DNA from 4 places in the Bacillus sp. WC2503 genome. Region 1 is predicted to be linked to each of the others. Evidence: riboswitches for the same ligand, from Rfam matches in the RefSeq annotation. Region 1 holds a riboswitch; each other region holds the start of a gene.
What was found. Region 1 has a riboswitch for S-adenosylmethionine ahead of ACUN26_RS17895 (bifunctional homocysteine S-methyltransferase/methylenetetrahydrofolate reductase). Riboswitches for the same ligand answer to the same signal wherever they lie in the genome.

Region 1 (8,069 bases):
GCCATTTAATAATCCCCTCGCCTGCCTAGTATAAGCTTCTATTAGTTCTTCAAATGTAACTCCTCCTGTAACACTAATTGCTTTCGTTGTCGGTCCCATCGCACCTGCAACATATACTTCATTCCCGCTTTCTTTAACAGCTTGTTTCGCTAATCGTGCTGCCTTTTCATTTAGTTCTTCATCTAAATGAGACAGCTCATAATCACTTAATACGATATTTGTCGCCCCAAATGTATTTGTTTCAATAATGTCAGCTCCAGCTTCAATATAAGCTTTATGAATCTTTAAAATAACATCCGGCCTTGTTTCTACTAAATATTCATTACAGCCCTCGTACTCTTCTCCTCCGAAATCTTCTGCAGTTAAGTCCTCTTGTTGTATCATTGTCCCCATTGCACCGTCTAATATTAAAATGTTATTTTGTAATTTTTCTTCTATACACTTCATCAATTAATACCTTCTTTCACTTCTTGCTTTTCTCTCACATATTTAACAAGATGTTCTGTAATTTCATATTTTAGAAATGGTGTAATTAAATAGATACCGTTAAAATATTTCATCGCTGCATCGATCAACTCTTGTGAAATACGAATCCCTTCCTCGATAGCTGCCTCTTTCGTTTCGTGTCCATCCATTCTCTCTCTTATTTCTTCAGGAAGAGTAATACCCGGCACCTCAAAATGGAGAAAGTCTGCATTCCGCTTACTTACTAATGGCATAATTCCAATAAAAATAGGTTGTTCCAAATGTTTTGTTGCTTCATATACTTCTTCTATTAAAGCAACATCATATATCGGCTGTGTTAAGAAATATTCAGCCCCAGCATCTATTTTTCGTTCCATTCGCTTTACCGCTGCTTTTAAATGCCTTACGTGAGGATTAAAAGCACCTCCGACTGAAAACCTTGTTGCCGGTCCAATGGATTTCCCTAAAATGGAACGTCCATCGTTCATTTCTTTAATCATTTTAATTAACTCTATAGAGGACAGATCATATACAGAAGTTGCTCCCGGAAAATCACCAACGCGCGCTGGATCACCAGTTAAAGCTAATACTTCCTCCATACCTAACGCTGATAAACCTAGTAAATGAGATTGTAGTCCAATGACGTTATGGTCTCTACACGTTAAATGTGTCAATACTGGAATATCGTGCTTCGTTAATAGTGCGCCCATTGCCATATTCGAAACACGAGGCGATGCTAATGAATTATCTGCTAGAGTAATAGCGTCTGCTCCCGCTCTTTTTAACGCTCTTGCTCCTTCAAAAAAACGCTGTGTATCTAACGTTTTCGGCGGATCTAATTCCACTACAACTGTCGTTTGTTTTTTTGCCTTTTCCGCAAGAGTAACCTGTGCCTTCGAACGCTTCTCGTGTGTATGAACTACTTTCGGTCTTTGAATTGTGTCTTTTTCTATTACAGGTGTAACATTCGCAACAGCGCGCTTCATACTTTGAATATGTTCTGGAGTCGTACCACAACAACCACCCAATAACCGAATACCTTGCTCAATAAATTTCGGTGTCATCGCTTCGAAATAAGCTGGGCTTCCCTCATATACGTAACGTCCCTCCACATAATTTGGGAGACCTGCATTTGGGTATGCTGATAAATAGCCATTCTGCGGAATCGATATCATTTTGAAAGCTTCCGTCATATGAAGTGGCCCTAGTTGACAGTTCAATCCAACAACATTTGCACCGTAATCTATAAGCTGTTTTAATATTTCATTGACATCATTTCCATTTTGAGTCGTACCTGCTTCATGTAACGCTACTTGAGCAACAATCGGAATATTCGTTTGCTTACGCAATACTTTAACGGCATGAAGTAATTCAAATTCATCGTAAAAAGTTTCTAATAGTAATCCATCAACCTGTTCTTCTAGTAAAGCACCTGCCTGTTCAAGTAGCATAAATTCTCGCTCCATATCAGTCGTTGTGACAGCTCCGATATGTTTCATACCACCGATTGTTCCTAAAATTGCATTTCTGTTTGTAACAGATGCTTTCGCAAGCTTCACTGCCGCTTTATTAATTTGAACAACTTGATTTTCTAAGCCATACATACGTAATTTCGCCTCATTTGCTCCATACGTATTTGTTTGAATCACATCTGCACCAGCAGCTACATATTGTTTATGAATCGATATAATTAGGTCTGGATCAGATACATTCAATTCTTCAAAACTACTTTGCAAACCATGTGAATGTAATAACGTTCCAACCGCACCATCACCTATTACAATTCCTTTTGATAATAAATCTAGTAATTTCACGAATCTCCCTCATTTCTATCAATATAAAAACCCCCTCTTCACTTTGAAGAGGGGGACATAATTGTTCCGCCTCTTATTATGCAAAACATTCGTTTTGCAGGTATTAGCACCGTTTCAAACATTTCGTTTGAAGGTTGCCGGGTTTCACAGGGCCTTTCCCTCCACCGCTCTCAATAAGAGTTGTCTTTATTATTTTATTTATGTAGCTAAAAGGAAATGCGTTCCCCTTTTAACAATGTTTGTTAATTTTTTATAAATTTAGCATGCACAAATATAAAAGTCAATGACACTTGCGGAAAAATAAAAATTATTTAAAATAAAGTTGCAATTCAATTAACTTTTGCTGTAAAGTTAAAAACATAATAAAAATTTCATACGAACATTCTTATCTAGAGAGGTAGAGGGACTGGCCCTATGACGCCTCAGCAACCATTAACATTTGTTAATAAGGTGCTAATTCCAGCAAATTGTGAAAGATTTGACAGATGAGAAGAAGACTCTATTCAATCCGAAAGCCTTCTTCTTAGAAGGCTTTTTTTTATTTTATATTCAACTACTGGTTCAATTTAAAAAGGAGGAATTTTTACATGTCAACTATCGAAACAAAACTAGCACAAATCGGAAATCGTAGCGAAACTACAACAGGAACTGTTAATCCACCCGTTTATTTCTCAACCGCTTATCGTCACGAAGGACTTGGTAAATCTACCGGCTTTGACTATTCACGAACTGGAAATCCAACTCGTGGTCTTTTAGAACAGGCAATCGCAGACTTAGAATATGGCCAACAAGGTTATGCCTGTAGTTCAGGTATGGCAGCTGTTCTCCTCGTCCTTTCATTATTCCGTTCTGGAGATGAACTTATTGTATCCGAAGATTTATACGGGGGAACGTATCGCTTATTTTCCGAACACGAAAAAAAGTGGAATGTTCGATGTAGATACGTAAATACACAATCTATTAAACAGATTGAGCAAGCTATCACAACTGAAACGAAGGCTATTTTCATAGAAACTCCGACTAATCCATTAATGCAAGTTACTGATATTGCCGCTGTCGCAACTGTAGCGAAAAGACACAGACTACTTCTTATCGTAGACAATACATTCTACACGCCTTATATACAGCAGCCATTAACAGAAGGTGCTGACATCGTACTTCATAGTGCAACGAAATATTTAGGTGGGCATAATGATGTATTAAGCGGACTTGTCGTTGCAAAAGGAAAGGAACTTTGTGAGGAAATCGCTCATTATCATAATGCCTCCGGTGCTGTCTTAAGCCCATTTGACTCATGGCTATTAATTCGTGGTATGAAAACTTTAGCGCTTCGCATGAAACAACATGAAGAAAATGCGAAAGCAGTTGTTGCTTATTTAAATGATGAGGATGGTGTGACAGATGTCTTTTATCCAGGGAGAGGCGGTATGATTTCATTCCGACTTAAAGATGAAGCTTGGATTAATCCATTCTTACAATCTTTATCCTTAATCACATTTGCCGAAAGTCTTGGTGGTGTAGAAAGTTTAATGACTTATCCAGCAACGCAAACACATGCTGATATTCCAGAAGAAATCAGAACGGCGAACGGTGTATGTAATCGTCTTCTTCGATTCTCCGTCGGCATTGAAAACAGTAATGATTTAATTCAAGACTTAAATCAAGCCATTAAACTTGTAAAAGAAGGTGTGAGAATATGAGTTATTCTATAGATACACTCTTACTACACAACCAATATAAACACGATGCACAAACAGGAGCTGTTAACGTTCCCATTTATAACACATCAACATTTCACCAGTTTGATGTAGATACTTTTGGCAAATACGACTATAGCCGATCTGGAAATCCAACTCGTGAAGCTCTGGAAGATATCATTGCTTTATTAGAAGGCGGAACAAAAGGATTCGCCTTTGCCTCAGGCATTGCAGCGATTTCTACTGCTTTTCTCCTTCTTTCACAAGGCGATCACGTTCTCATTTCAGAAGACGTATACGGAGGCACTTATCGAATTATAACTGAAGTACTCTCCCGTTACGGTGTTTCACATACATTTGTTGATATGACCAATTTAGAAGAAATAAAGCAAAATATTAAATCGAATACGAAACTCTTTTATGTAGAAACACCATCTAACCCACTTTTAAAAGTAACAGATATTCGCGAGGTTTCTAAACTCGCAAAATCTATTGGTGCTCTTACATTTGTTGATAATACTTTTTTGACACCATTATTCCAGAAGCCACTTGATCTTGGCGCCGATGTCGTTCTTCATAGTGCTACAAAATTTATTGCTGGTCACAGTGATGTTACTGCCGGATTAACGGTCGTAAAAGATGCCGAACTCGCTCAAAAGCTTGGATTTTTACAAAATGCATTTGGCGCTATTTTAGGACCTCAAGATTGTTCTCTCGTACTTCGCGGTCTAAAAACATTACATGTACGTCTTGAGCACTCAGCTGCAAATGCCAATAAAATTGCACACTATTTACAAGAGCATGCTAAAGTACAAAATGTCTATTATCCGGGATTACAAACACATCTTGGATTTAATATTCAACAATCTCAAGCAACGTCAGCTGGAGCGGTCTTATCGTTTACTTTGCAGTCAGAAGATGCACTCCGCCAATTTTTATCAAAAGTAAAATTACCTGTTTTTGCAGTGAGTTTAGGAGCTGTCGAATCGATTCTTTCCTACCCAGCTAAAATGTCCCACGCCGCACTGTCGCAAAAAGCTCGTGATGAAAGAGGTATCTCTAATTCATTACTTCGCTTATCAGTCGGTCTTGAAAATGTTAACGATTTAATATCCGATTTTGAAAATGCCCTCTCTTATGTAGAAGAACCTGTAAATGCGTAGAGAGAAAAGAAGATATGAGATTAAGTTCTCATATCTTCTTTTTATGCGGTTTAGTATATTCTTTTTAGTGTTTTTTCTTTTTGTACTCAAATTTTTTTGTCTTCTTCAACCATCCTCCTCGTTAGTCTAATGAGGGGTAGCGTCAGGAAAATGCGGATTTACAACGCTAAGGAAATATCACTTATTAAAAAAAGCCGATTCCCCTCTCAAGGAATCGACTTTTTTATTTATTCTTAATGAACTAACGCATGCGTTAGTTCATTAAGAAAGATGTTTGAAAAAATAGCCTGTATATATTTGAACGATGAATAACTTACCTATTTCCTTTTGTTTACACCGAATACAAAACAATCAGACAAACAAAACATATTATTTATCTGTTTGTTTTTGCTTCTTTTTCAAATACTCCGCACGCAATTTTTCAAGTTGCTGCTTTTTATCAAATTTGGCAGGCGTCTGTTTTTCATGAAACTTTGCCACAGCTACCTGACTTTTGTAATCCAATTGATATTTGCCCACTTTGTTCACCTACTTTTCTTGTCTTTACAGAGAATCTATTCAACAAATATAATATACCTTATTTTACTGAAGAAAATCTTATTACTTTAGTAGTTTTTCTACTTACATCTATCTTAATCCAAATATCCCTTTATCTAACTAACCTGCCCCGTTAGTCTAAGTAGGAAACTTCACAATCTCAATAGAGTAAAACCTATCGGTACATAATCCAATCACCTTTCAATTAGACCTCATAATGTCTCATAAGACTTGTATCAAAATACTTATCGTTGTAAATGCGTATTTTCTTGACTCTACCCCATCACCATCAAGTTAAGGGTGCTAAGAGGGTATATGTGAGAGTTATTTCTTTAAATTTCTACGACTGTATTAAAGATGGGCATAACAAATAAGCCTATTAAATAGGTATTTCAAAAAATATTATACAACTTTGAAACTTTGTGACAACGTATAATCATACACAACACCTAAGATATCAAAGACGGTTTTCTTTTCGTACCGGTGAGATTTCCGCCCATTTTTCTCTAAAAGATAAAACAAACGCAGTAAAACTTTTAATAATTCATGAATGTCCTTTTGTAATCCTTCATAAAACAATAGATAATAATTCTTTATCATATAGATGGATTTGTATTCACTTAGCTCTTTCTTTTTCTTATCCAAGAGTAACTGACGCATTTTAAACATCGTCGATGAACAGAGTAAAATACTAATGAGTTGCCCATATAAATGGCATTCTAAGCGTTCTTTCTTGATTTCTTTACACTGGTTAATTTGAAAGAAAGATTTCCATGTTTTAAATAAAATTTCAATTTGCCAACGTAATGAATAGAAGTCATGGATATGTTCCGTTGGAACATTTTCTGCAGAAAGATTCGTAATATACACATTGATTCCACTCAACCGTTTACTCCGTTCTTTGTAGATAATACCTTTCTTTTTTTCTCTTTTGGTTTGTTCTTTCAACCTTTTTTCTGTTTGTTCCTTTGTTAATCGATGAATAATAACACGAGCTGGTAATTTTTGATACTGTCCAATGTATACCTCTGGAATCTCCATTGTTTGACCAGGGGACAATTGATTCATGAGTTCTTCCATATCTAACTGAATATAGAGTGTTCCTTTCTTCACGGTCCCATTTCGAAAATACTCTGGCTGATCATTCTTACAATAGATTCGAGAATTTAATTTCAAACGTGAGACATAGTAAGCTCCTTTATCATGGATCTTCTGTAAGTCATGTAAGTCGAAATAGCCTAAATCTCTTATGTACAAGTCTTTTGGTTGAATGGTTTGTAGGCTTGTTGAACCAAAGGTTTTATCATTTTCTCTTCCTTCTCCTACATAAACGTGCAGGAACTTTCCACTCAATAGGTCATACTCCAATTGAATTTTAACTCCTGCCGTATGGCTACTTCCACCAGAACCTTGATAATGTGAAGAAAACTTATCTGGAAGCTGAAATGTTGTAGAGTCTAGAATCCGAATGTGCTTAAATGCCGTGGTATATTGATGAATTATTTCTTTTGTTGAATGAATTCTTTGAGTTAGAAGGTTAGCTAGAACTTGTTCAAGAAACTGTACTGCGGAAGCATTAAATCGTTGGTTAAGTCCTTCAGGGCTGATAAGAATACCTGTAGATACTTCAAGGCAGCTACATAATTGTGTGAGTGATGTACTTGCAACCTGTTGACTAAGCCATACACATAAAGCAACTAACTCCTGTGCTTGATATTTACTCTTTCGCTGAACGAATCCTTTTTCTTTGGCTAGGTGTTCTAGAACATGAGGAGACATATGTCGTTGTAATTCTTCAGCAATCGGTTGAAGTTCGTCAAGGATCGAAAGATTCATAAAGAGACGCCATCCTTTCCTATAATTCTACAGAAAGGATAACGTCTTTTTTGCTTTATGGATAGTGCAGAACCTTAGCTTTATATCGATGTGGCGGTACCCCTGGAAGCTTTGGATACAATCTGATATAGGCTTAATTTCGTGGGTTTGTCCTGGTTGTAGCTGGTATGGATTCGGCAATTGTTACGGGAAAAAGAACCGACATTCTGACAAATATGGAAAACCGAAAACGGCCGTGTATGAAACTTTCTATATTTATACTCAAAGTTGGTGCTACTTCTTTATTGCATTAGATAGTAATGTAATTTATAATACGTTTAAATGATTAAATTCTTCAACAAAAGGAAATGTGAGTGAAATGAACTGTAATGATAAAGTAATGCATCTTTTAGAAAGTTTAGGACCGTGTTTTCAAGGGCTGGGAGATCCAACACGTCGGCAAATTGTATCACTTTTAATTGATAAAGATAGCTTAAATGTGACGCAAATTGCGGAGCATATTCCTATGTCAAGGCCTACTGTATCTCATCATCTGAAAATATTGAAACAATCAGGGT
Region 2 (8,069 bases), 3.4 Mb from region 1:
GGAGAAGAATTTCTCTGCAGTCTTTTTTATTAGTGGTTTCAATACCGAATGTTGGTTATACAAATTTTCGGAATATGGTATAATATGGATAAAGGTATGTGGAGAGGTGATACATATGGAAAATGTATATAAAGGACTTAGACATACTGGATTTACTATGTTGCTTATTTTTGGTGGTGTATTTTTATTTCGTTTACTCATGCATGATGAAATGTTATTAGATCAGCTTATTGGTTTTAGTATAGGAATGGTAATGATTATTTCATCAGTGTTCATTCAAAAGTATAGTAAAGAATTACAGGTAAATGAGAAATATTAAAGGTTTCTAACCTCTTTTAAGTAGTTTGGTCGTAGAGGAGGTTTTCATTTCTTCTATTATTTATGTATTTAATAATGGAATGGGAGAGCTGATGATAGCAATTTTCTTAGGTGTTATAGCAATAGCGAACGGTCTTCTGCTCCTTGCGTTGAAAGTAGTTCGTGTGATTGTTGCAAAAGGAAAGTAGCGCATCGAATTCGATGCGCTACTTTTTATCCCGCTATTTGCCCGTAAAAGCCTTCACTTTATTTACGGTTCTTTTTAATAAATGAAAAGGCTAAAGCAGCAATTAAAATACTGCCTTTAATGATATCTTGTGCATAATAAGGAACGTTCATCATTGTAAGGCCGTTTAATATGATCCCGATTAATACGGAACCAAGAAATGTTCCGATGACATTTGGTTTCTTAGCACCGAACATTGCATAACCGATATAGGCAGCGGCAACTGCATCCATTAATAATGGGGCGCCAGCTGAAACTTGTCCTGTGCCAACGCGGCTACATAGAATAATTCCGCCAATAGAGGCAAGTAAACCGCTAATCATATAGGCATATACACGGTAACGATCAGTAGGAATACCAGCTAGTCTAGCAGCTTCTCGATTCCCACCTGTCATATAAAAGAAACGACCGTACGTTGTTTTTTCTAAAAATACATATGCAATCAAAACGACAATAAGCATGATAATGACAGGGACTGGAATTCCTAAGACAGAACCTTGACCGATAAATAAAAAGGATGGAATAAAATGTCCTTTGGCACCAGACATTCCTTCATAAATAGAAGATCCTTTTGAAAATGTTAAGTGTAGTCCATTCACGATATACATAATACTTAATGTAGCTAGTAAATCTGGTAGTTTAATTCGGATAACGAGTAGTGCATTTAATAATCCAACTAATAGTCCACAAAGAATAGGAACAAGGAGTGTGACTAATAGTTCTTGTCGATATAAAACGAGACAGGAAGCAGCTGCAATGGTTGCTAAACTAGCGGTAGAGCCGACTGATAAATCAAACCCATCTACAATTAATGTAAAGGTAACACCAATTGCAAGTAACGTTACGATAGAAATGGAGCGTAAAATATCACTAATATTGTTGTACGTTAAAAAAGAATCGTTGACGATAGAGAAGAAAATTGTAACACCTATAATGATAGCAATCGTACTAAATTGATAAAAAAGATGAGTAGGTAAATATAGTTTCTTAGTTTTTGTTTTATGAACGAGATTCAATGGAATAACTCCCTTCAGATAAATGTAAAAGCTGTTCAGGAGATAGTTCGTTTGGTAAGTATTCACCTACAAATTCTCCGTTTGCCAGTATAAGAATGCGATCAGCGATATGTAGTGCTTCATCTTGTTCTCCTGTGAAGTAAATTACGGAACTCCCGTTTTCAGTAATGTTACGAATGAATTGAAAAATGTCTTGTTTTGCAGCTATGTCTACACCTTTAGTTGGCTCGTCTAAAAGAAAGAGATTCGGTTTGAATCCATGCCACTTTGCAATCGAGACTTTTTGTTGATTTCCACCGCTAAGTGAATGAATAAAGGCTTTTGGGTCATTCGGTGAAATGCTGAAAGAAGAAATTGCCGCAGTAGCATTATTTAATTCGGTTTGTTTTCGTCTCCAACCTGATTGGTGTAAATTCGTGTGGCTTATAATATCTTCCGAAAGAAATACGCCTTGTTTTCTTCTTTCTTCTGGTACAAGTGCGATTTTCGCTTTAATCGCATCTCGCGGTGTTTTAATCGTTATATTTTGACCGTTTATTTCTGCGTGATAAGTATGATGAGCACCAAATAACGTTTCAGCAAGTGTTGTTTTGCCACTGCCAATTAATCCGTATATCACAACAGTTTCACCTTTCCGTACGGTGAGAGAAAGGGGAGAATGGTTTTTGTGTAATGGAAGTTCTTGTACTTTAAAGAATTCTTCGTTCCCTCGTTTTGGTGCTGCATTAATAGGAAGTGTAAGTTGTTTTCCAGTCATCGATTCTACAATTTGTTGATCTGTAACCTTTGTAATCGCATCAAAAAGTGCGACTTTACCATTATGTAATACAGTTACATCATCCGCGAAATTTCGAATCTCTGATAAACGATGAGAAATTAAGATGATGCCAATTCCTTTTGATGTTAAATCTTTTAATAGTTGCCCGAAGGTTTCAATTTCTTTCGGTCCAAGAGAAGAAGTAGGCTCATCTAATAAAAGATAATTTGTATTGTTGGATAAAGCTCTTGCGATAAGAAGTAATTGTTTTTCATGTAATGAGCAGTTTGAAACATCTTCAAAAATATTTAAATCAGCCTGTACAGTTTGCAAATGTTGTTTAGCGAGTGCGACTAATTTTGACTTTGAAAATAGTACTTTATTTTGCATTGCTAAATGATCGATAAGTACATTTTCTAATACAGATAATCCCGGAATAAGTCCGTGGTCTACTTCTTGTGTTACGAAAGAAATACCGTGCTTTTTTGCATCGCGTGGCGAAGGAAAGGAAACAGACTGATTATCAATTTTTATATCGCCAGCAACTGGTTGAATTTCACCAGTTGCTATTTTCAGTAGAGTACTTTTCCCAGCACCGTTCATTCCTAGTAGGGCATGAACTTTTCCTTTTTGAATATGGATAGAAACATCTTCTAGAACAGGTGTAGCGGCATGATAAGAATGTGTAATGTTTTGAAGAGAGAATGTCATCATTTTTTCTCCTTCTCTAATTTTTTCATCCAAGGAGAATACGCATCTTTCGAGTCTCCCCAACCGTTTATATGTTTTGATAATTGATCCATTGTTATATTTTCTTTTGGTAAACTATTTTTCTTTACTAAATAAGGTTCTAGTGAATAAATATCTGGCGTTTGTTCACCGGCAATTTTTTTGTATAAGAATCGTACTTGAACTTTCCCTACTTCAGCTGGATCCGTTGCAGCCGTAGCAGACCAAGGTGAGTTTTCTTTTTGCATAAGTTGTAAATCTTCATTACTTAAGTCAATGCTGTATACTTTTATATCTGTACGACCAGCTTGTTCAAGTGCTTTAACAGCTCCTTTAGCAAACTCATCCCACGAAGCGAAAATGGCTTGTAAATCTCCTTCTTTCGGATATTTTTTTAGTAAAGCTTCTACTTGTGTTTGTGTATCAAGTGGTGTGTTATTACTAGCAGTACCGAATCGCGCAACTTCTTTTATATTTGGATACCGTTTATAAAAAGCATCAATGATAACGTTACGACGTTCCATTGGAGCAAATCCGCCAACCCATACGACTGCGATATTTCCTTGTCCATTCAAATCTTCTGCTAACGTTTTTAATGATTTCCATGCAAGACTATAGTCATCTTGATCAATAATCGTTACACCTGGTAAGCGTAGATCGTTATCAAACGCGACTACGGGAATGTTCGCCTGTAACGCTTTTTCTACCCCAGGTTTTAATGCTTCAGATCGGCCATGATCAATTAAAATACCATCCACTTTTGAATTAATAGCAGTATCTAAATTTGCAGCCATTTTTGCTAAATCGTTATCAGAATTGTAGACTTGTACACTACCGCCAAATAGCTCGACTTGTTTTTTGACGCCCTCAATATATTGAGAGGAAAAAGTTCCGATAGACATTTGCATAATTAATGCGATTTTTAATGGCTTTTTTATTTGCTTTGGAATTTCTGTTTGTAAATGATTTTCAACTGTTGTAGTTACTTTTTTCACCGTTTGTTGCTTTTGTGAAGAGATAGCATCTTGTTCATTTGTACAAGCCGTCAATGTAAGTAATAGAAAAATAAGTACGATGGAACACAATTTTTTCATAAAAAAATCCCTCCTAAACTAAGAAGAGAGGGGAGGGAGTGAAAATAAAAAACGCCTTTTCATATAGAAAAGACGTCTTATCATATTACTCTTATCTTTCAACACAACGTGTTGTAAGAATTAGCACCGTGCCCATAAATGGGTCGGTTGCCGGGCTTCGTAGGGCTCATCCCTCCACCTGCTCTTGATAAGACATCGAATATTTAACTATTTTGAATTATTCCATGATTCTGTACAGTTGTCAAATGTTTTTTGAAAATAAAAAATCCCTCAGAAAGAGGGATTTTAATGTGGTAAGAATATCAATTGATAAGCGAACAAGATTCCGAATACATACACAAGTGGGTGAACAGAACGGAATTTACCTTTTGCCACTTTCATAAGTGGGTATGAAATAAATCCAAGTGCGATACCTGTTGCGATACTTGATGTAAGTGGCATGCTTAAGATTACTAAGAATGCTGGGAATGCTTCATCAAATGAATCCCAATCGATGTGGCGAACTGAACCCATCATAAGACTACCAACGATAATTAGTGATGGTGCAGTAATAGCTGATACACCAGATACAGCGCTCACTAATGGTCCAAAGAAAGCTGCTAATGCGAATAGAACAGCTACTGTAACTGTTGTTAAACCAGTACGGCCACCAGCTGCAACACCAGCAGAAGATTCAATGTAAGCTGTTGATGGTGTTGTTCCGAACATAGAACCGATTGTTGCTGAGAATGAGTCAGATAGAAGAGCTCGTCCTGCTTTTGGAAGCTTTCCGTCTTTCATAAATCCACCTTGTTGCGCAACGCCAAGTAGTGTACCTGTTGTATCGAATAGTGTAACAAGGAAGAATGAGAATACAACGCCGTATAATCCGTAGTTAATTACATCAGATACAGCAGTAATTGGATTTGATACGATAATTCCTTCTGGTAATCCAGGCATTGATGTAACACCGTTTGAGAACGTTAATTGTCCTGTGAAGAAAGCGATAAGACCAGTTAATAGCATGCCGATAAATAGCGCACCATTTACATTTAAAGACATAAGGACAATTGTAATTCCAAGTCCAGCTAATGCTAGTAGAACTGGAGCAGAGTGAAGATCACCAAGTCCAACTAAGTTTGCATCGTTTTTTGTAACGATACCTGTTAAACGTAAACCGATAAAGGCGATAAATAGTCCGATACCAGCAGTAATTGCGTGTTTTAAGTTTTCAGGAATGGCTTCCATTAATTTTGTACGGAAAGATGTGAATGATAACAAAATTAAAATCATACCTGCTACGAATACAGCAGAGAATGCAATTGCGAAAGTCATGCCTTCATGAGCTTTTACAACAGAGTAAGAGAAGTAAGCATTTAATCCCATACCTGGTGCAATTGCGATTGGTAAGTTTGTAAAGATCGCCATAAATAATGTTCCGACAACAGCAGCGATAATTGTTGCTGTAAATGCTTGTTCAAATGGAACACCTGCATCCCCAAGGATGACAGGGTTTACGACAATGATATATGCCATTGTTAAGAAGGTAATAATACCTGCCATAATTTCAGTTTTAATAGAAGTTTTATGTTTTGAAAGGTTAAACATATAAACATCCTTTCTGTTTACGAATAATTTTCACAACAGTTATATATAATATTCGTTTTTTAACTATTTTGCAATAGTTTTGTATAAAAAGTTTACAACAATTCATATTTTGTGTCTTAAATTCGAATATTAATCGTAAAACTATGTGTGAATTGTAGTTTTTTATTGTGCACATGATAAGGAAAAGGAGCTGAAGGAAGTTATGCCACAGCAAAAAAGCTTTTTAACAATGCCAGCCCAACATCAAAATAAACAGCCTGGTATTGAATCATTAATGAATCCACTTCCGCAGTTTGAAGATCCCAATTATAAGGGAAGTGAAAAGTTAAAGGGGAAGAATGTGTTAATTACAGGGGGAGATAGCGGGATTGGACGAGCTGTTTCCATCGCTTTTGCAAAAGAGGGTGCAAATATTGCAATTGCTTATTTAGATGAGGAGGAGGATGCGAATGAGACGAAACAACGTGTTGAAAAAGAAGGTGTAAAGTGTGTATTACTACCGGGAGATTTAAGTAATGAACAACATTGTAAAGATATTGTGGAAGAGACTGTTTCGCAGTTAGGTGGTTTAAATATTGTTGTGAATAACGTCGCACAGCAATATCCGCAGCAAGGACTAGAATATATTACAGCAGAACAGCTAGAAAAAACATTCCGTATCAATATTTTTTCTTATTTTCACGTTACGAAAGCAGCACTTTCTCACTTCAAACAAGGGGATGTCATTATAAATACGGCGTCTATCGTTGCATATGAAGGAAATGAAACTTTAATTGATTATTCTGCAACGAAAGGAGCTATCGTTGCTTTTACAAGATCTCTCTCTCAATCGTTAGTGCAAAAAGGAATTCGTGTAAATGGTGTTGCGCCAGGCCCGATTTGGACACCTCTTATTCCATCGAGCTTTGGTGAGAAGAAAGTGTCACAGTTTGGAAGCAATGTTCCGATGCAAAGACCTGGTCAGCCATATGAATTAGCACCAGCATACGTATACTTAGCATCGGACGATTCATCTTATGTTACGGGGCAAATGATACATGTAAACGGAGGCGTTATCGTAAATGGATAGTTTTCATTTATAAGAGCAAAGTAAAGCTAATTGCATTTATTATGATGTTAGTGCTAGGGAGGATTTAGATGAAAAAAGTATTGTTTATCGTAATCCTATTTTTCTGCCTACCAGCTAGCGTTTTTGCTAATACAGATCATTTAATATTAGTTAATCTTACGACGAATCAGCTGTCTTTCTTTGAAGAAGGAAACTATACGAGAACGTTTCCGATAACGACTGGAAGAGATCGTACACCTACGCCAGAAGGTAATTTTTGTATTATAACTAAATATAAAAATAAAGAATACCATCGAAAAAAGATACGTGGTGGTGCACCAAACAACCCTCTCGGTACGAGGTGGCTTGGACTAGATAAAAAGGAATATGCGATTCACGGGACAAATCGGGAATGGACGATTGGAAGTAGGGAATCAAATGGTTGTATTCGCATGCATGACAAGGATATACAATGGTTATATGACCGAGTACAATTACAAACAAAAGTAATCATTTCTCGTTTTCATATGAGTCCGGAATATGAGGCAAATACACTTGGTTATCGTGTTGTGAGTTGGAATGGTCGTAAAGTAGAAGAAGAGCAAATAGGAATACTTACGTTAGTAGATCGCGCGGATATATATTGGCAAGAACCGAATGGGCAGTTAACAAAAGTGAAAACGGTATTGCCGAATGAAAGATATACGGTGTACTCAAAACGAAAAAATGGAATATATTATATAGGAAACAATTTGTATATTGTAGATGAAACAGGAGAAAAAATTCGTTACGAGCAAATTCCTACTTCGACTTTAAGTAATATATATAAACGGAAATACAATGTTCCGTAATAGCTACCGTTTTATAGGCGGTAGCTTATTTCTACTTGGAGTTTAACTGCAACTATTGTATTTTGCTGAATATAATACAATACAGATAGGGGGCGGTTACATTATGAAAAGCGAATTTGCATTTAAAGTTTTCTTAGTAACGACCTGTTTATTCATTGTGTATTTGTATGCGTTTCTCGTCTTTTCCTTTTATGTTCCATATGTTGATTTAATATTGTTCTTCGGATTTATTTGGGCTTTTGTAAAAGCAAGGGAAGGAGAAAAGAGTATATATAGGCGCATTACCCTATGTGGGACGGTTGTCCTCGTTATTTTGTACTTTTTTATCATGCACGATTTTTGGAGGGGAATGTAAAAAAGCATACGATTCATCGTATGCTTTTTATGTTTAATATTTTGGTTTAAATGTATGGCAACAAGTTTCTACACTCGTTGCTACAGAG
Region 3 (8,069 bases), 1.1 Mb from region 1:
GTTCGCCTTTAGGAGGTGGACTTTTTTTATGGAAAAATACGTCTATGTGAGGACGAAATTGTCTTGATATAAAGATAAAATATGTTTGTAAGCAACAAAACAACAATTACAAGGGATACCTTTTTTAAAAACATATAACAACGTAAGAGTGAGTATTAGGAGGAAGAAATAATGGCAACAGTTTTATTCGTAAAAGCAAACAATCGTCCAGCGGAACAAGCAGTTAGTGTGAAATTATATGAGGCATTTTTAGCAAACTATAAAGAAGCACATCCAAATGATACAGTAGTAGAACTTGATTTATATAAAGAAGAATTACCATATGTAGGCGTAGACATGATTAATGGTACATTCAAAGCAGGTAAAGGATTTGATTTAACGGAAGAGGAAGCAAAGGCAGTAGCAGTTGCTGATAAGTACTTAAATCAATTTTTAGAAGCTGATAAAGTTGTTTTCGGTTTCCCATTATGGAACTTAACGATTCCAGCAGTATTGCACACGTATATTGATTATTTAAACCGTGCTGGTAAAACGTTTAAATATACACCAGAAGGTCCAGTTGGACTTATTGGAGATAAAAAAATCGCATTATTAAACGCACGCGGTGGCGTATATTCTGAAGGTCCAGCGGCTGAAGTAGAAATGGCCGTTAAATATGTAGCAAGTATGATGGGCTTCTTCGGTGCAACAAACATGGAAACAGTGGTTATTGAAGGACATAACCAATTCCCAGATAAAGCAGAAGAAATCATTACTGCGGGTCTTGAAGAAGCAGCTAAAGTAGCAAGCAAATTTTAATTGAAATTATAATCGCCACTCAAAGAAACAGCATTAACATAAACGTTAATGCTGTTTCTTTATATTTTTAACTCATCAGCAAGTTTTTCTAATTGACTTCGATCTTGTATATAATATGTTCGGCCTTCTTTTTTTAAATAATTTTGCTGGCAAAACTGGTTTAATACGTATAAAAGGTGACGATAACTGACGTTTAAGTATTCTGAGGCTTCGGTATGTTTTTCGGTATAGCAATTATTTTGTTCTGTTAATAGAATAAACGCCGCTAATCGATTTTCGAACGGATAACTATTGTTTTTTGCATAACTTTCTGTTCGGGCAATTGTTTTTTCGCCAATGAATTTGCATAGTTTCTGTAAAAAGGTAGCATCTTGCAATAAAAGATGCTGACAATCTTTAAGAGGAAGTGCTAAGCAAATACAATCATCGATTACCTCAACTGCTTTAGTAAAGGATTCTACACCAATTAATCCTAATTCTCCAATGAACGAAGGTGCTTGAATAAAGTTAATTAATGAAACCTTTCCGTTTTTGTGACTCATATATATTTTTGCTTTCCCAGAAATTAAATAATAAAGATAAGGGAAATCAACCCCTTCAGTACATATCTTTTCTTTCTTTTGAAAGGAATGTAGCTCAGCATACGGTAAGACATCAAAAGAAAAAAGAGTGTGGAGATTGTAAGTTTGCATGTAATGAGAAATTTCTTCGTTGTTTTTGCTGACTTTCATATTTTCACCTCATATTTAGTATGAGATATCGCCTATTATTTTTACAAGAAAGAATGATACGATTTACTTAAATTTGTTTTTGTAGAAAAGAGAGTGTGAGGGGTTTATGAAAAAATATAAAACATTGTTGTTTGATGTAGATGATACACTGTTAGATTTCCAGAAGACGGAGAAAGTGGCATTACGTATGCTTTTTGAGGAGAAAGGGATTCCTCTAACTAGTGAGGTTGAAGCGCGTTATAAAAAAGTTAATAAAGGTCTTTGGGATGTTTTTGAAAAAGGCGAAATCAACCGCGATGAAGTTGTAAATACACGGTTTTCCATTTTATTCAAAGAGTACGGGGAAGAAGTAGATGGGATATTATTCGAAAATAATTACCGTAGCTACTTAGAAGAAGGAAATCAACTCATACAAGGTGCATTTGAATTTATAAATCAAATTCAAAATGAGTATGATTTATATATAGTGACAAACGGCGTTTCTAAGACGCAAGATAAACGTTTACGTAATGCAGGGTTACATTCATTGTTTAAAGGTATTTTTGTTTCTGAAGATACAGGTTTTCAAAAGCCGATGAAAGAGTATTTTGAGTATGTTTTTGAACGGATTCCTAACTTTGCTTCTGAAGAAGGGCTTATTATTGGGGATTCATTAAGCGCCGATATTAAAGGTGGATATGTAGCGGGAATTGATACTTGTTGGTTTAATCCAGAAAAGAAATTAAATGATAGCGAGATTGTGCCAACATATGAAGTGCATAGTTTTGAAGATTTATACGCTCTATTGAAGCGGCATGTATAACAAAAATAGGCAGTGGAATTTTTGTCCCTACTGCCTACTTTTATCCCGCTATTTGCCGGGCAGTAAGACCCACACCTCAAAATTCAGCGGAAGCAAAGAAGTTAGGTGGGGGTCGGGCTGCCCGTAAACGCCCGATTGGTGAAGGCTAATAATCAGTGGGGATGAACAAAACCCCCACTGATTAAAGTTTCACTTTATTAATTTGTAGTTTCGTTCCGTTTAGGAAGCGGAAATGCATTACCAATCGCTGCTGCCCCGAGCATTGGTAATAGTAAATTAAGCGGGAAAAACATAAGTAATAGCAAAGTTATAGCTATTGGCTTTCGTAACGCATAGCTCGAAATCGCTGTCGTTACGATGGCCACAGATGCTACTGGATCTATAGGAAGAATAGAAGCTATAGCGTATCCAATACTTGACCCTGAAAATATAATTGGGAAAATATGTCCACCACGCCACCCCGTATTTAAACAAACGGCAGTAATGCATAGCTTTAAAACTCCTGAAAGAAGTAGTATCCAAAAGGATAAATGCCCCCATTCAACAACTAATTCTTTTAATTGATGTTCCCCTGAAAATAATGTGTACGGAAGAAAAGTGCCTACAATTCCTAATAAAATACCACCGATAATTCCAAGTGTAATTTTGTACTTTGTAAAAGGATGAATTAACTTCTCTAATATGAATTCTAATTTGAAATAAAAGAAACCAATTATAGCACCAATACTAGCAAGCGGGAGAAATGCGATCCATTCATTGAAAGAAAGTGAACCTTCTCCAAAATCAACAATAAAGGATCCTCGATTATCGAGTTTACTCAGTAGTAAATAAACAGAAAAACCTGCAAAAGTAGTAGTTAAGTATACAATTGCTTTTTTTCTTTTAGAAAATTCGTTAATTTGCTCACTCTCATTTTCATTTGGGGCCAAGTAACCGAATAATGGTGCATTAAAAATGACACTTAAAGTAGCACCAATTCCAACCTCTGTTAGTTCATTCATTCCCTTTAAAGCAAATTTAAAGCGATCACCAACCCATGTGCAAAGTCCGCCAATAATTCCAACAAGTGCGGCTTCTGGACCGAGACTAGCCCCAAATATTAAGACAATAATCGCAGTTAAAGTAGCTTGATGGACAAAACGGTATTCAATCCTACCTGTTTTTTTATATTCATCCATAACCTCTGGCATAAGACGTGGATATGTACCAAAGTATTTTTGTGATAAACCAACAAGAATCCCGCCGATTGTGGTTACGCAAAGGGTGTAATAAGGGGGGGAAGAGAAAACGCTAGGTAAATAACCCCAAATAAAATGGATTCCGATATTTATCGTAACTAAAAATAGCCAGACTGTAGCGCCTACTATGGATCCTAGAAGAATGCCATATAAGACGATTATATAATGCATGTCTTTTGTATTTGTCATGTTATACCTCCGTTATGCAAGTCTTAGTAGGAAAAGGTTGCAGATGTTAGTGTGAAATGGATTGAATATGTATAGTATCTTTTTGAGAGGATTGCTTATTCAATATGTAGGGCGATTTTTTGAATTTATAGTTTAAGTTACTTATTTAATTTTATAGATTGATTTGAGTTTTTTAAAGGTCTTTTTTGAAATAGAATGGAATATATTTCTTTTGTTGCTTTCTATAAAACTGTTAACATTTATTTTAGAACATTCGGAAAAATCGATTGACATTAGGAAATTATTGCTATAAAATCAACGGTAATTGCATAGTCTTATCAAGAAAAGGTGGAGGGACAGGCCCGATGAAACCTTGGCAACAGCCGTATAACGGAATTGTGCCAAATCCTGCAGGTAATAATCCTGAGAGATAAGAAAGAGCCTTTAGAGCGTGTTTTTAAACTGCTCCTTTCTTATTTTCAGGAAAGGGGCAGTTTTTTATTTTGTATAAAAGAAAGGAGAATGAGAGATGGGAGAATCATGGGGAAAAGGAACGATTTGTGTGCAAGGTGGCTATACACCAAAGAATGGTGAACCACGTGTTTTGCCGCTTTATCAAAGTACAACGTATAAATACGATACGTCGGATGATTTAGCAGCACTATTTAATTTAGAGGCAGAAGGATATATATATACGCGTATTGGCAATCCTACTCTAGCTGCATTCGAGCAGAAGTTATCAGATTTAGAAGGCGGTGTAGGAGCGGTTGCAACAGCTTCTGGGCAGGCAGCCATTATGCTAGCAGTTTTAAATATTTGTAGTAGTGGAGATCATCTTCTTTGTTCTTCAACAGTTTACGGGGGGACGTTTAATTTATTTGGAGTAAGTTTACGTAAGCTTGGCATTGATGTTACGTTCTTTAATCCAAATTTAGCAGCAGATGAAATTGTGGCACTTGCTAATGATAAGACGAAACTCATCTATGCAGAATCGTTAGGAAATCCAGCAATGAACGTTTTAAATTTCAAAGAATTTTCAGATGCAGCCAAAGAGCTGGAAGTACCTTTTATCGTTGATAACACATTAGCGACTCCTTATTTATGCCAAGCGTTCGAACATGGAGCAAATATTATTGTTCATTCTACGACGAAATATATTGATGGGCATGCAAGCTCTTTAGGTGGCATTGTAATTGATGGAGGAAATTTTGATTGGACAAAAGGGAAATATCCTGAGCTTGTTGAACCAGATCCAAGTTATCACGGCGTAAGCTATGTTCAAAACTTTGGGGCAGCAGCTTATATTGTGAAAGCACGTGTTCAGCTGTTAAGAGACTATGGAAATTGTATGAGCCCATTCAATGCGTATATTAGCAATATTGGCTTAGAAACACTGCATTTACGAATGGAGCGTCATAGCGAAAATGCTCTCGCAGTTGCCAAGTGGCTTGCTAACCATGAACGTATTGAATGGGTGAGTTATCCGGGGTTAGATAGTAATGAAAATTACTCGTTAGCACAAAAGTATTTGAAAAAAGGTGCTAGTGGAGTTTTAACTTTCGGTATTAAAGGTGGATTAGAAGCAGCAAAAGAATTTATCGCAAATGTAAAACTAGCGACTCTCGTAACGCATGTAGCTGATGCAAGAACTTGTGTTATACATCCTGCTAGTACGACGCATAGACAATTAAGTGCTGAAGATCAGCGTTTAGCTGGTGTTACATCTGATTTAATTCGTTTATCGGTTGGTATAGAAGATGTTTCTGATATTATTGCAGATTTAGAAGCGGCATTAGTCGGAGGCAAACAACATGCCGATCATAATTGATAAAGACTTACCAGCTCGTAAAGTATTGCAAAAAGAAAATATTTTTGTAATGACGAAGGAACGAGCAGAAACACAAGATATTCGGGCATTGAAAATTGCTATATTAAATTTAATGCCAACGAAGCAAGACACAGAGGCACAATTACTTCGATTAATTGGAAATACACCATTGCAATTAGATGTTCATTTGCTTCATATGGAATCACATCTGTCTCGTAATGTAGCGCAGGACCATTTAACAAGCTTTTATAAAACGTTTCGTGATATTGAAAATGAAAAATTTGATGGACTCATTATTACAGGAGCACCAGTTGAAACTCTTTCTTTTGAAGAAGTAGATTATTGGGAAGAGCTTAAACGTATTATGGAGTATTCAAAAACGAATGTAACATCTACGCTTCATATTTGCTGGGGGGCACAGGCTGGTTTGTATCATCATTACGGCGTTCCGAAGTATCCCCTTAAGGAAAAAATGTTCGGTGTATTTGAACATGAAGTCTGTGAGCAACATGTGAAACTGTTACAGGGGTTTGATGAGTTGTTTTTTGCCCCACATTCCCGTCATACAGAAGTACGAGAGAGTGATATTAGAGGGGTGAAAGAATTAACGTTGTTAGCAAACTCTGAAGAAGCTGGTGTTCACCTTGTTATTGGGCAAGAAGGAAGGCAAGTTTTCGCCCTCGGACATAGTGAATATAGTTGTGAGACGTTAAAACAAGAATATGAACGAGATCGTGACAAAGGGTTAAATATTGACGTGCCAAAAAATTATTTTAAACATAATAATCCAGATGAAAAGCCGCTTGTTAGGTGGAGGAGTCATGGGAATTTATTATTCTCTAATTGGTTGAATTATTACGTGTATCAAGAAACCCCTTATGTATTGTAAAAAAAGATTGTGTAACACGTGGCAACGTTTTCTTTGTAAGGATTACTCTTTATTTTTCCGAATGTTCAAAATACATTGTTTTTCATATTTTTTACTCATATAATTTCATCTAAACACAATTTTTGAGGGGTGGACAGTATTATGAAAGAAATTCAGGTTGGTCTATTAGGTCTTGGAACAGTTGGTAGCGGTGTAGTTCGTATTATTACAGATCATCAAGAGCGACTTATACACCAAGTAGGTTGTCCAGTGAAGGTAACGAAAGTATTGGTGCAAAACATTGAGAAAGAGAGAGAGGTAGAGGTACCTTCTACTCTATTAACACAAAATGCAAATGAAATTTTAGATAATCCAAATATTGATGTTGTCATCGAAGTGATGGGTGGCATTGATGATGCAAAGGCATATATTTTACAAGCTTTACAAAGTGGGAAGCACGTTGTGACTGCAAATAAAGATTTAATGGCGTTACACGGAGCGGAACTATTAGCAGTAGCAAAGGATAATAAGGCTGATTTGTTTTATGAAGCAAGTGTAGCTGGAGGAATCCCGATTTTGCGAAGCATCGTAGAAGGACTTTCTTCAGATCTTATTACGAAAGTAATGGGAATTGTAAATGGAACGACAAATTTTATTTTGACGAAAATGTCAGATGAAGGGAGAGCATATAACGACGTGTTAAAAGAAGCCCAACAACTTGGATTTGCAGAAGCAGATCCAACATCAGATGTAGAAGGTTTAGACGCGGCAAGAAAAATGACGATTTTAGCTACTCTCGGTTTCTCTACAAACGTAGAGCTTGGAGATGTGAAAGTAAAAGGAATTACTTCTATTACAGAAGAAGATATTGAATATAGTAAGAGCTTAGGTTATACAATTAAATTAATTGGTCTTGCAAAGAGAGATGGCGAAAAATTAGAGGTTACAGTTGAACCGACTTTACTTCCCAATACACATCCTCTTGCGGCAGTGCAAAATGAATATAATGCTGTGTATGTGTACGGTGAAGCGGTAGGAGAAACGATGTTTTATGGGCCGGGAGCAGGAAGCTTACCGACAGCAACAGCGGTTGTTTCGGATTTGGTTGCTGTGATGCAAAATATTAGACTAGGGGTAACAGGAAATAGTGCTGTAGTCCCGCAATATCAAAAAGTATTAAAAGAGCCAGACGAAATTGTCGTGAAAAAGTTTTTAAGACTGCATGTAAAAGATGAAATTGGTGTATTTGCAAAAATTACTTCATTGTTCTCTGAGCGCGGAGTTAGCTTTGAGAAAATTATTCAAATGCCGCTTGAAGAGAAAGGGAAAGCAGAAATTGTAATTGTAACGCATCGTGCTTCTCTTGCGGATTACGAGTACATTCTACATACATTGCAAGGGTATGAAGAAATTGATTGCGTGAAAGCAAATTATCGAATTGAAGGGGATGCTAAGTAGTATCTCTTATCATAAAGTGAAACGGGGTGTCCATCCTAAGTTGATCATTAGTCTTCACCAATCGGGCATTTAGGGGAAGTTATCTCCCGCCTAACTTCTTTGCCTTTGCTGGACTTTGAGGTGGAAGTTTTACTGCCCACAAATAACGGGATAAAATAAAAAAGAGCCTATTAAGCAG
Region 4 (8,069 bases), 1.3 Mb from region 1:
TCTTTAGATTGATAAGCTTTCTTTAATTTACTTACAACAGCATCATCTTTATTTTCAGTACGAACAACGACCCAGTTCACGTATGGTGAATCTTTTCCTTCGCGGAAAATGGAATCTTTCGCTGGATTTAGTTTTGCACCTAATGCAAAGTTTGTGTTAATTGCAGCTGCTTTCACTTCACTTAATTGCGTTGGTAATTGAGAAGCTTCTAATTCAACAATCTTTAAATTTTTCGGGTTTTCAATTACATCCTTTGCAGTCGCTTTTTCTGTAGCCTTTGGATCAACTTTTAAAACCCCTGCTTTTTCAAATAATTTTAAAGCTCGAAGTTCATTCGTTGGGTCATTTGGTACAGCGATTGCATCGCCCTCTTTTAATTCTTTTACATCTTTTAAGCTTTTAGAATATACGCCCATTGGGAATGTTACTGTTGAAAATACTTCAGTTAATTTCATATTGCGTTCGGCTTTAAATACATCTAAATATGATTTCGTTTGATAGCTATTTACATCAAGACTTTTTTCATCTAACGAAACGTTTGGTGCTACGTAATCATTAAATATTTTTATATCAATGTCGAGACCGTCTTTTGCCGCAACTTCTTTAATCTTCTCAAAAATTTGTTCATGTGGTCCACCTGTTACACCGACAGTAATCTTTTTCTCGTCTAATATTTTTACATCTTTATCTGAATTTGCGCCACATGCGCCTAATAATAGTACTGCTCCGCTTACAATGCTCAATAATACTTTCTTCATCTATAATTCCCCCTTAATATACGTTCCAAAATAAAAAGCACCTCTCAAAATAAGAGAGGTGCCGAATAGACGAAATAGGTTCCTCTCTTATCTTCCAAAACGAAAACTCGTTTTGCAGGAATTAGCACCTTAGCTTATACGTTATAAGCTCGGTTGCCGGGCATCATCGGGCCAGTCCCTCCGCCACTCTTGATAAGAGTATGTATATGTAGTTTTTAAATATGGTACTAATAGTAAATCTAACAAAAGGAATTGTCAACTTTATTTTCTGAATATATTTTATTTTAAGGTAATCGAAACGTTTCCTTTCTTATGGCCCATTTCTACATACGTATGGGCTTCTGCAACTTCTTCTAATCGGTAAGTTCTATCAATAACAGGTTTTAGCTTTTCTGTTTCAACTAGTTGTTTTAGTAGGTTCATATCTTCTTTACTGACCTTTGCCATCATTCCGTTAACAGATACATATTTTCCATTAGGCATTAATGCGTCTGTACAAAGAGACTTTTTATATTTTCCAACTGCATCAAATATAATATCGTAGTTCTCGCCCTGTTTAGTAAAATCTTCTTTCATATAATCAATTACTTTATCAGTCCCTAAAGATTGCACTAGTTCAAAATTTGAATTACTACAAACAGCTGTAACGGTCGCGCCGAAATATTTAGCAAGTTGTACAGCAGCTGTTCCTACTGATCCAGAGGCGCCGTATATGAGCACTTGTTGCCCTTTTTTTATACGGCCCTTCCTCAGAAAATGCAATGCTGAAGTTCCGCCAAAAGGAATAACGGCAGCTTCTTCATATGTCACATTGGTAGGTTTTAATGCTATTAATCCACTTTCATGCACGCATGTGTATTCGGCATAACCACCAAGGTTTAGTTCTGTTAATGCAAAAACTGGGTCTCCTTTTTTAAATTGAGTTACATCTGTTCCAATTTCTTCGATTTCACCGGATAACTCTACGCCGAGTATAGGTTTTCTCGGTTTTCTAAAACCTAATATGATCCGCATAGGAACCCAAAATAAGAGGGGACTATTAAAGCCACGTATTCTACAATCTCCAGTCGATACACTTGTTGCGCGAATTTTAACTAATACTTCGTTCTTTTTAGGTTTAGGTTTTTCTACATTTTGAAGCTGGAGAACGTTTGGTGGTCCATATTGTGTACAAATAATCGCCTTCATAATAACCTCCTGAAATGAGTTGTTATTATTTACATCATATTTAAGATCTTCATTAAACATGTCTCTATATAGAGAATATAGATTAAAAATTATATAGATTTCATAGGAAAAGAGGTGATATTATTTTGGGAAAGGGGGCGACATTATGAAAAAAATTATTTTTGTTTCAAGTTTAGTACTTGCAATCAGTCTAGGGGTAGGGTGTAGTAATGAGAAAACAGCAAAGACGGATGAGCCGAAAAAAGAATCAGTTCAAAAAGAAAAGGAATTAGCAGCGAAGGATGTTTTCAAGAAAACGAACGAAGCTTTTAAAAATGAAGAGCATGTAACGATGACATATGGTGTAGGCGTAAAAGCTGAGGGAACAGAGATGGACATATTAAAGGCTAAGATGCAATTAGAGCCAAAGACAAAGAATTCTCGTTCTGAAATGAATATTTCCGGTACAGATGTTGTAGTGTATACTGTGGATGGTAAAGTTGCTGGTGAGGTAAAAAACCCTAATACAGGAGAAGTTATAACCGTACCAGAGGAGCAATTAAACGCTGGTGGAATGAAAGCGACTCAAGATATTATAGATAAGTTAGAAGTACCGGAAGTAGTTTTAGATAAAATGAAGATGGAGAAAAGCGGAGATAAATATAAACTGAAATTTACATTAAAAGGGCAAGAAACAGAAAGTATGTTAACTAGCATGGATGAAACGCAGAAGAAAATGTTACAAGCACAAAATGCGAAGATAGAAGAAGTGGATGCAGAATATATCATTACAAAAGATTTTAAATATGAATCAGCAAAGATAGACATGATTATGAGTAGTAATGGCAAGGATAAAGCACACATTATTACGAACGCAAAATATACGTCGTACGAAAAGTTTGACCCAATAAAATTGCCAGCAGCAAAGTAACAGTTTTGATGAGGGGGACCTAAAATAAGGACCCTCTTTTTTGTATACTTTCTTCATAGGAAAATAGGTACAATATGAAGAGGAAAAGATGTAGAAGAGGAGAGTGTCATTTGAAAAAAAGAAAGATGATGGTGGTCATTGTAGCTTATACAGTGTTGCTTGCAACATCTGTAAATACATATAAAGAGCAACTAATTCATCCCATTATGAGCGATGTAGGAAAGTTACTTCCAACGAAAATTAAACGTGTTGAACATGCTGAGGATGAAAGTTCATTAAAACAGGTCGTGCAAGATGCAAATGTTTCTAGAGAGAAGATTTCTATTGCAGGTATGCAACATAGCCAAGGCGGACAGACGTACTATCCGAACGGTACGATGCTTGATATGAAAGAGTATAATAAAATATTAGCATTCGATCCAGAGAAGAAGCGGATTACAGTTCAAAGTGGTGTCACGTGGAATGATATCCAGAAGAAAATTAATCCATACGGTCTTGCAGTTCAAGTGATGCAATCTCAAAACATTTTTACTGTTGGTGGTTCATTAAGTGTAAATGTACATGGGCGTGATATTCGTCATGAAGCATTGATTGATACAGTAGAGTCATTTAGATTGTTAATGGCAGATGGCACGGTACGTAATATAAGTAGAGAAGAAAATGCAGAGTTATTTCCATATGTCATCGGTGGTTACGGGTTATTTGGTGTCATTTTAGATGTGACATTAAAGCTAACTGATGATGAATTATATGAAATGCATACGAGAATGATAGACTATAAAGAATACACGTCTTACTTCAAAGAGAAAGTGAAAAAAGAAGAAAATGTTCGTATGCACTTAGCACGTATTTCTGTTGCTCCAAATTCATTTTTAAAAGAGATGTATGTGACGGATTATGCATTGGCACAAAATCAAAATATGAGAGAAGAGTACAGTGAATTAAAAGAAGAAAATATTATAGCTGCACCGAAATTTTTGCTTGGATTATCACGTTATAGTGATTGGGGAAAGAATACATTTTGGGATATACAAAGAAGTTATTTTGAACGTACAGATGGACAGTTTGAGACGCGGAATAATGTTATGAGATCAGATAGTGCTTTTATGGAATATGAAAATCCGAACCTTACAGAAGTGCTACAAGAATACTTTGTGCCTATAGATTCCTTCACGGAATATATAGATGATTTACGTGCCGTATTAAGTGAAGAAGAACTGAACTTGCTCAATATTACGATTCGTTACGTGGAAAAGAATGAAAATGCAGTTTTATCCTATGCAAAAGATGATATGTTTGCACTGGTGCTTTTAATTAACCAAGGACGCTCCGAGAGTGAGGTGAAGAAAACAGAGGATGTCATTCGGAAGATGATTGATGTTACTTTAAAACATAACGGTAGTTATTATTTACCGTATTATTCTTATCCAACGAAAGAACAGCTAAAGAAAGCATATCCTCGTATAGAAGAATTTCTTCAGAAGAAGAAGGAAGTGGATCCAGAAGAGAGATTTGTGAATTTATTTTATAGGGAGTATACGAAATGACATATAGAAGATTTGTAGCCTCACAAAGCATCATTATGATGGCAGGAAGTATGGTATTTCCTTTTTACATTCTATTGCTTCGGAATGTTGGAAATAGCTTCTCACAGTTTGGGTGGGCTTATGGCTTATTTGCATTAACTTCAGCACTTGTATATCCGTTAGTAGGGAAGGCGTCTGATAGAGTAGGTGATCAAAAATTATTAATAATATACGCTTGGTCCATGGCGATATTAATGCTTTGTTTTCCAATTGCAACGGAAGTCTGGCATGTGTATATTCTTCAAGTTGTAATGGGAGTTTTAGGTGCTGTGCAGCGTAATACTGAGAAAACGTCGTTAGCACGAAAGGTTGTGCAGGAAAAGGCTGGTTATGAGATTGGAAAATACCATGTGTGGACATCAATTGGAGGCGCAGTAGCGATTATTGTAACGGGGTATTTAGTAGATTTCTTTACGATTGGTACGATTTTTTATATTGCATCTATCTTATATGTAGTAAGTGGAGTTGTATTAAGTAGTAAAAAAATATAACCATTCCTATTTTTACCTAAATACCCTTTGTTTGTTATACTAAAAGGGAAGACAAAAGAAAAGGGGACATTGCCTTTGATGAAATTTTTAGTTTTAGTTATTCTCACTTTGTTTTTGATTCCATGGACAAGAAGCGGTAGTAAACTTCGAGCAGTGGATAAGAAGGGGGATGAGAAGGTTGTAAAGGGTAAGAAATCATCCATTTTAGTTATTCCTGTTTTATTTTGGATAGGTATTGCAATCTATGAATATTTTTGGCTAATTGATGATCGAGCAGATTCGATTCTTACTCATTATTCTGTTGCAGTAGCAATTTTAATTGGGCTTGTTTTATTTTCACAAGATCAGATAGGGAAATTAGAAGGTACATTAAAAGGTCTTCTAATGTTTGTTTTACTTGCAAGTTACGGCTATTTTGGTTATTTGCACGATATAGTAATCACGCAAAAGAAATATGATTCTGTTGTTAAGGTAGAGAAAGATATTTCAGAGCCATTTACTGAAAATGATCAGCCGTTTACAGTGCCGCCAAAGACAGCGGAGAATAAGATGAAAAAAGTATTTGGGGATATTCCGAAAGTAGCTTATTTTGAGCTAGGAGAATTAACGCCACAAATGGTAAACGGTGAGGCTTTATATGTAGCGCCGATTGAAGTTTCAGGATTTTTTAAAGCACGTAAAGCTGAAACAATTCCAGGGTACGTAACGATGTCAGGTACGAACCCTGATGCCGAAGCGAAACTGCATCTCGGTTATAAGATGAAATACGTGCCAAGCATGTTTTTCGGGAATAATTTAGAGCGTGTCGTACGAAAATCCGAACCAAATTTAATCTTTAAAGGGAAACCTAAATTTGAAGTTGATGATAAAGGGAAACCGTATTATACAATGACATATGGTGAATTTATTTCAGGGAGATCTGGATTTGAGGTAGAGGGTGTTGTTGTAGTAGATGCACAAACAGGTGAAGTGAAAAGATATGATAAAGGAAAGGCACCTAAATTTGTTGATGGTGTATTGAATCATGAGACCGCATCTACATTAAATACGTATTTCGGTAAATATATTCACGGATTTTGGAATACAAAATTCTCGCAAACTGATATGAAGATTCCGACTGAGTGGGGGACGAAAGAAGGAGTGACACCAATCTTCGGTAAGGATGGAACGCTATATTACTTTACTGATTTCACCTCTCCAAAAGAAGGAGTAGATTCTGCGTTAGGTTATTCACTTATTGATGCACGTACAGGTAAGTTGTATTACTATAACGGAAAAGAAGTAAAGGGAATTATGGATGGTTCAGCTGCTTCAGAAGTGGTGGATAATTCCTTTAAAAGAGAGAAATGGCATGGAACGATGCCGGTTATTTATAACGTGTACGGTAAACCTTCTTGGATTGTACCTGTTATTGATGACGGGGGATTAGTACGTGCCCATACTGTCATCTATGCTTCTAATGCAAAAATATTTGCAACAGGTTCGACGCAAAAAGAAGCTCTTGAAAATTATAAAAATGCGCTAAGCGGGAGTGGAGATTCATTTAGACCAACTTCGAGTGGAAAAGAAGCGCAAAAAGAAGGTATTGTACAGCGAGTATATAAAGAAAAATCAGGTGAAAATACAATTGTGTATGTACTGTTAGAAAATGAACAAAAAGTATTTATGATACCTGCGAAAAAATTCCCATATGCTATGTTTACAGAAGTGGGAGATCCAATTCAAATCACATACTTAGATACAGGAGAGGCGATGTCTTCCGTATCTAAATTTACAAATAGCAACTTGAAAAAGTAAAGCGATAGAATTTCTATCGCTTTTTTTTACATTATGAAAGAGGAAAATGCGCTATACTTGACGTATGTTTATGTTGTAACTATAATTGTTACGATTCAGTATGAATACGAAAGGGTGAATGGAAAAAGTGAATGAAGTTAATCACGAAATATATAAACCTGTAAAGATGAACAGGTTATGGATGATTCTTGTATTAGGAACACTTACGGCGATTGGGCCGTTATCTATTGATATGTATTTGCCTTCGTTACCGAAATTAACGGATGATTTACAAACGGGTGCATCCCTTGCGCAGCTTACGTTGACAGCATGTTTACTTGGGCTTTCAGTAGGACAATTATTTGTCGGTTCAATTAGTGATATTTACGGAAGGCGCAAACCTCTTATTATTGCTCTTATTATTTATGTTGCTTCTTCATTACTTTGTGCTGTAGCACCGTCTATTTGGACTTTAGTGCTTTTACGTTTCTTACAAGGCGCTTCGGGCTCTGCTGGTATCGTTATATCCCGTGCAATGGTAAGAGATATGTACTCAGGTTCTGAAATGACGAAGTTTTTCTCACTACTTATGTTAGTAAACGGAGCAGCACCTATTTTGGCCCCGATTATCGGGGGGCAATTATTACAGTTTACAACGTGGCGTGGTGTTTTTATCGTTCTTGGAGCAATTAGTGTATTTATGTTAATCTCGGCTACTTTCGTATTACGTGAAACATTACCTCCTGAAGAAAGAGAGACAGGTGGTTTGTCAGGAACATTGGCGACATACGGAAAGCTTCTGAAAGATCGCTTGTTTATGGGATATGCATTGTCACAAGGATTAGTAACAGCGGCAATGTTTGCCTACATTTCGGGATCACCATTTGTGTTGCAAAATATATACGGGGCATCACCACAGCAGTTTAGTTTATTCTTTGCGATTAACGGTATCGGTATTATTATTGCCAGCCAAGTTACTGGTCGTTTAGCAGGAAAAGTGAATGAGAAAACATTATTTGTTTCCGGTATTATTATCGCCGCTGTTGGTGGCTTATCTCTACTACTTACAATCGTATTAGGAATAGGTCTCATTGGTGTTTTATGCTCGTTATTCCTTGTTGTATCAAGTGTTGGGGTTGTATCGACAACCGGCTTCTCGTTAGCAATGAGAAATCAAAAACAAGCGGCAGGAACAGCATCAGCTTTACTAGGCTTATTACAGTTTATTTCAGGGGCACTTGTTGCACCATTAGTAGGTATTGGTGGAAGTAATACGGCATTGCCGATGGGTATTGTGATAGCTCTTTGTGAAATTGGTGCTGTATTATGTTATCTATTTATGGCCAGAAGAAGTGAAAAG

Region 2: linked by a shared signal. The riboswitch ahead of ACUN26_RS00665 (sugar ABC transporter substrate-binding protein) and the one ahead of ACUN26_RS17895 (bifunctional homocysteine S-methyltransferase/methylenetetrahydrofolate reductase) in region 1 are both predicted to bind S-adenosylmethionine.
Region 3: linked by a shared signal. The riboswitch ahead of ACUN26_RS23460 (bifunctional O-acetylhomoserine aminocarboxypropyltransferase/cysteine synthase) and the one ahead of ACUN26_RS17895 (bifunctional homocysteine S-methyltransferase/methylenetetrahydrofolate reductase) in region 1 are both predicted to bind S-adenosylmethionine.
Region 4: linked by a shared signal. The riboswitch ahead of ACUN26_RS24900 (MetQ/NlpA family ABC transporter substrate-binding protein) and the one ahead of ACUN26_RS17895 (bifunctional homocysteine S-methyltransferase/methylenetetrahydrofolate reductase) in region 1 are both predicted to bind S-adenosylmethionine.

The regions. Positions count from the first base shown of each region.
Region 1 covers NZ_JBQYMD010000001.1:3,490,140-3,498,208, forward strand. The annotation lists gene metH (methionine synthase) at 1-447, opposite strand, end outside; gene ACUN26_RS17895 (bifunctional homocysteine S-methyltransferase/methylenetetrahydrofolate reductase) at 447-2,279, opposite strand; SAM riboswitch class I at 2,350-2,459, opposite strand; SAM riboswitch class I at 2,662-2,771, shown strand; gene metI (cystathionine gamma-synthase/O-acetylhomoserine thiolyase) at 2,867-3,979, shown strand; gene metC (cystathionine beta-lyase) at 3,976-5,139, shown strand; gene ACUN26_RS17910 (hypothetical protein) at 5,509-5,658, opposite strand; gene ACUN26_RS17915 (IS4 family transposase) at 6,079-7,512, opposite strand; gene ACUN26_RS17920 (ArsR/SmtB family transcription factor) at 7,871-8,069, shown strand, end outside.
Region 2 covers NZ_JBQYMD010000001.1:114,456-122,524, forward strand. The annotation lists gene ACUN26_RS00645 (hypothetical protein) at 116-319, shown strand; gene ACUN26_RS00650 (hypothetical protein) at 345-506, shown strand; gene ACUN26_RS00655 (ABC transporter permease) at 565-1,560, opposite strand; gene ACUN26_RS00660 (sugar ABC transporter ATP-binding protein) at 1,544-3,031, opposite strand; gene ACUN26_RS00665 (sugar ABC transporter substrate-binding protein) at 3,028-4,140, opposite strand; SAM riboswitch class I at 4,229-4,334, opposite strand; gene ACUN26_RS00670 (NCS2 family permease) at 4,426-5,727, opposite strand; gene ACUN26_RS00675 (SDR family oxidoreductase) at 5,930-6,796, shown strand; gene ACUN26_RS00680 (L,D-transpeptidase) at 6,865-7,626, shown strand; gene ACUN26_RS00685 (hypothetical protein) at 7,730-7,981, shown strand; gene ACUN26_RS00690 (DUF1540 domain-containing protein) at 8,015-8,069, opposite strand, start outside.
Region 3 covers NZ_JBQYMD010000001.1:4,542,017-4,550,085, reverse strand. The annotation lists gene ACUN26_RS23480 (FMN-dependent NADH-azoreductase) at 172-798, shown strand; gene ACUN26_RS23475 (transcriptional regulator YeiL) at 858-1,529, opposite strand; gene ACUN26_RS23470 (YjjG family noncanonical pyrimidine nucleotidase) at 1,636-2,331, shown strand; gene ACUN26_RS23465 (chloride channel protein) at 2,529-3,758, opposite strand; SAM riboswitch class I at 4,070-4,174, shown strand; gene ACUN26_RS23460 (bifunctional O-acetylhomoserine aminocarboxypropyltransferase/cysteine synthase) at 4,267-5,565, shown strand; gene metA (homoserine O-acetyltransferase MetA) at 5,549-6,454, shown strand; gene ACUN26_RS23450 (homoserine dehydrogenase) at 6,596-7,891, shown strand; gene ACUN26_RS23445 (YczE/YyaS/YitT family protein) at 8,062-8,069, opposite strand, start outside.
Region 4 covers NZ_JBQYMD010000001.1:4,806,651-4,814,719, forward strand. The annotation lists gene ACUN26_RS24900 (MetQ/NlpA family ABC transporter substrate-binding protein) at 1-758, opposite strand, end outside; SAM riboswitch class I at 843-957, opposite strand; gene ACUN26_RS24905 (NAD(P)-dependent alcohol dehydrogenase) at 1,038-1,946, opposite strand; gene ACUN26_RS24910 (DUF6612 family protein) at 2,092-2,856, shown strand; gene ACUN26_RS24915 (FAD-binding oxidoreductase) at 2,967-4,403, shown strand; gene ACUN26_RS24920 (MFS transporter) at 4,400-4,933, shown strand; gene ACUN26_RS24925 (DUF3981 domain-containing protein) at 5,012-6,730, shown strand; gene ACUN26_RS24930 (multidrug effflux MFS transporter) at 6,849-8,069, shown strand, end outside.